Regions from separate parts of the Mesorhizobium sp. B2-9-1 genome, predicted to be linked through region 1. Evidence: predicted binding sites of a transcription regulator. Region 1 holds the regulator's gene; the other holds the start of a gene.
The links. The regulator LexA, encoded in region 1, represses DNA repair genes until DNA is damaged. The targets are predictions, from matches to a motif close to TGTTCNNNNTGTGTTCNG.
Positions count from the first base shown of each region.

Region 2: FJW05_RS17955 (helicase-related protein) is a predicted target of LexA. The motif match lies at 875-892, and genes of this name have one in related genera.

Region 1 is NZ_VFTP01000001.1:754,813-757,016, reverse strand. Features, by position in the region: gene kynU (kynureninase) at 1-230, opposite strand, end outside; gene lexA (transcriptional repressor LexA) at 664-1,398, shown strand; gene FJW05_RS03725 (ComEC/Rec2 family competence protein) at 1,434-2,204, opposite strand, start outside.
Region 2 is NZ_VFTP01000009.1:179,733-181,936, reverse strand. Features, by position in the region: gene FJW05_RS17960 (beta-ketoacyl-ACP reductase) at 1-352, shown strand, start outside; gene FJW05_RS17955 (helicase-related protein) at 1,057-2,204, shown strand, end outside.

The DNA of each region.
Region 1 (2,204 bases):
ATGGGCATATCGAACCAGTCGGCGGTGTTCCAGGCGCGGATGAGATCCCGCGCCCATTCCTGCCTCGCGGCAGTCTCGATCTCGTTGAAGGCGTCGATCGAAGCAGCGCCCAGCGAATTGCCGTCGAGGTATATGACGCCTTCCGGCAAGACGAAGCGATCGCGCATGGCGCGCAGCGGATCCGCGGCATCCATCGCCTCGACTTCGGCGAAATCAGGAATTCCCCTCATTGTGCTGCCGCCTCCATTTCGATCTGGCCAAGGGGGTTGTCTCACCACCGTCGGCGACAGGGCAAGAACCTTTGGTCCTATGTTAGCTGGTCCATAGACGGCGAAGACCCTGGATCGGAACCATTGCTAAGGTTGGCATTTTGGGTCCGTTTCGTTCACGGTGCGGCACGCTTGCGCAGAAACCGACGTGATCCCATCCACGGCTTCGTGATGGTGTCGGCTCTTGATTCAGCTTAAGGAGGCTCCAAATCCGAGCGGAATCAACGCCCCTACCCCAGCCGGGACGGCCAAGGCATCACCGGATGCGACATCGTTTCGGCCGCCTTAACAAATTCACTAAACTTTAAACGGTTGCGGAACACAACTGGAACAGATAGTGTTTGTTCTGGGTTTGTTTTTCTGATTCTGGTTTCAGAACCCGTGGGGGCCGCCGATGCTGACGCGCAAACAACATGAACTCCTGATGTTCATCCATGAACGCCTGAAGGAGAGCGGGATTCCTCCATCATTCGATGAGATGAAGGAGGCGCTCGACCTTGCCTCCAAGTCCGGCATCCACCGGCTGATCACGGCGCTGGAAGAACGCGGCTTCATTCGCCGGCTGCCAAACCGGGCGCGCGCGCTGGAAGTGCTGCGCCTGCCCGACTCGATCGCGCCAGGCCTTAATGCCGCGAAGAAGTTTTCGCCGAGCGTCATCCAGGGCGGCCAAGGCAATCTCAATCGCCAGGTCAAGCCGGCGACGCCATCGCGCACCCCGACGCCAAGCAATGACGACGAGGCCGCGGCGGCCGTATCCATTCCGGTGATGGGCCGCATCGCCGCCGGCGTGCCGATTGACGCCATCCAGCACCAGACGCATTCGATCTCGGTGCCGCCGGACATGATCATGGGCGGCGAGCATTATGCGTTGGAGGTCAAGGGCGACTCGATGATCGAGGCCGGGATCTTCGACGGCGATACCGTCATCATCCGCAATGCCAACACGGCAAGCCCGGGCGAGATCGTGGTGGCGCTCGTCGACGATGAGGAGGCAACCTTGAAGCGTTTCCGCCGCAAGGGTGCCTCGATCGCGCTCGAAGCCGCCAACCCGGCCTATGAGACCCGGATCTTTGGACCGGACCGGGTCAAGGTTCAGGGCAAGCTCGTGGGACTTATTCGCCGCTATTGAGCAGAACTGCTCGCCGTCTTCGCCCGGACGACAATCTATTGGGCCGGTGCGGCGGCTGGTTTTTCCGGCTGCTTATAGGGCGCCAGTCCCCTCGCCTCGCGCGTGTATTTCCGCTGCTCGTGCCAGGGTCGGTATGGTTCTACGACCGCGTAGCGGACGGTTGGCCGCGCGGTTGCCGATTGCGGATCGAAGAAGACGGCGGCGCTGCCGTCGCGCGCCAGCTGCCGCTTGGTGACGACGAGCACACGCGGATCGCGGCATGGGTTATAGGCCGTGGCGTCGTTGATGACGATGAGGTCGGCGAAACCGCAGGCCGGCCGGGCGGCGTCGCGGGTCTCGGCGAGCGCGACGATCGCGCCGGAAGGATGCCGGCCGATGCAGAGATCGCCGGTGCAATAGAAGGGCGAGCCGGGTGGCAGGTCGACGGGATCGGCAATGTCCAGCGTATCTTTGGCGAACCTTTCCGGCGGCACGATATCCTCGGCTTTCAGCGCCCGTTTCCAGTTGTCGGTAGTGAACTCGTTGGAGCGTTCGCGATTGACGGCAAGCTCGCCGCCGCCGATCGGCATCGCCACCAGATGCGCGTCCTCGGAAATGAGCACATCCGGTGTGCGGACGTGCGGAATGGCCAGCAGCGCGGCGAGCGCGAAGGGTACGGCGGCAAGCCTCAGCCAGGTGGTGGCCATGGTCGCGATGACCAGCGCGACCGTCGCCAGCAGCACCGACTGGATCGAGATCAGCCCGACGGCATCGACAGGCGAGCGCTCGGAAATCCATGCCGAGATGGCGATCATCGCCGTCAGCCC
Region 2 (2,204 bases), on a different contig from region 1:
CAAGTTCGGCCGCGTCATCACCATTTCCTCGATCAACGGCCAGAAGGGCCAGATGGGCCAGGTCAACTATTCGGCCTCGAAAGCCGGCGATATCGGCTTCACCAAGGCGCTGGCTCAAGAGGGGGCTCGCGCGGGCATCACCGTCAATGTCGTCTGCCCCGGCTACATCGCCACCGACATGGTCATGGCCGTGCCGGAAAAAGTACGGGAGTCGATTATCGCTCAGATCCCGGTCGGTCGCCTCGGCGAGCCGGAAGAGATCGCGCGCTGCGTCGCCTTCCTGGCTTCCGACGAGGCCGGCTTCATCACCGGCTCGACCATCACCGCCAATGGCGGCCAGTATTTCGCCTGATCGCCTGACACCATTTGTCGCCAGGCGGCTCCGGCACCGGAGCCGCTTTTTTGTCCCGCCGGCAGGCCGGCGCGACACCTTGCCTCAATTCGGCACGCAAAAGTTAACGGCCGCAGCCACGTTCTGTGCATAACCCCTGCGACAAGCTGTGAATTCTCGGTGGGCAAGCTGTGGATAACACCATATCTGGGGGTGAACAAACCGGGAAAACCGCCGGATCGCTGATTCGTCGCCGATTCGTTCTGGCTTTGGCCGGAAAGTTAATGCGAGACGGCGCAAACGCCACTGAACTCGTTAAAAGCGATTAAGAAAAGTCAACAATTTCATAACCTTGAAGTCTGCGCTCAGGTCGAGCGTGACCATTGCCCGGCAAAGGTTAACGACGACCCGGGTCCGGTCGAGGCCAAGCAGGAATCGGGCCAGTTCAGCGATTCAGCATGTGGTGAGACTCATCGTCAAAAAATCCACATATAGCCGTGAACAAAACCTGAATCAGAACGAGTCACCGATTCGTCGCTGATTCGTTCCAGACTCGTTCCAGCTGTTAACAACAGCCGATTTTGGCTGCCCCCTCCGGCATAGCCAGTTCGCGAAGGAACATTCCACTTTCGCTTCACGCCCGAAGTCCCTATGTGTCGCCTGTCACACGCGGCGGCAGCGCCGTGCTTCAGACTACGAGCGGCAGAAACCTTATTTCCGAGCCGATGAACATCCAGCCGAAACACTCCCAGCCGCTGATCCTTTCGGGCCGCGACGTGACGGCCGTGCTGGGCCCGACCAACACCGGCAAGACCCATCTCGCCATCGAGCGCATGGTCGCGCATGAGACCGGTGTCATCGGCCTGCCGCTGAGGCTGCTTGCCCGCGAGGTCTATGCGCGCGTCTGCGAGAAGGTCGGCGCCCACAAGGTGGCGCTGATCACCGGCGAGGAGAAGATCGTGCCCGCCGGCGCAAGATATTCGGTTTGCACCGTCGAGGCGATGCCGCGCGAGACCGACGCCGCCTTCGTCGCCATCGACGAGGTGCAGCTCGCCGGCGATCTCGAGCGCGGCCATATCTTCACCGATCGCATCCTGCATCTGCGCGGCCGCCAGGAGACGCTGCTCCTGGGCGCGGCCACCATGCATGGCATCCTGCAGCGGCTGTTGAAGGGCGTGTCGGTGGTGACGCGGCCGCGGCTGTCGCACCTTGCCTATGCCGGCTCCAAGAAGCTCACCCGGTTGCCGCGGCGCACGGCGATCGTCGCCTTCTCGGCCGACGAGGTCTATGCGATCGCCGAGCTGATCCGCCGTCAGCAGGGTGGCGCCGCCGTCGTGCTCGGCGCTCTTTCCCCGCGCACCCGAAACGCTCAGGTGGAGATCTTCCAGTCCGGCGATGTCGACTATCTCGTCGCCACCGACGCCATCGGCATGGGCCTGAACCTCGACCTCGATCACGTCGCCTTCGCTCAGAACCGCAAGTTCGACGGCTATCAATACCGCAACCTGACCGCCGCCGAGCTTGGCCAGATCGCCGGCCGCGCCGGCCGGCACCTGCGCGACGGAACGTTCGGCGTCACCGGCCAGGTCGACCCGTTCGACGAGGAACTGGTCGCCAAGATCGAGGGGCACGATTTCGATCCGGTGAAGGTGCTGCAGTGGCGCACCGCCGATTTCGACTTTTCCAGCCTCGATGCGCTGAAGCGCTCGATCGAGGCCAATGCGCCGGTCGAAGGCCTGACCCGCGCGTTGCCGGCCGTCGACGCGCAGGCGCTGGAACAGCTGTCGCGCGACGGCGACATCCGCGCTTTGGCCACCGGCAAGGAGCGCGTGGCGCTGCTTTGGGAAGCCTGCGCGCTCCCCGACTATCGCAA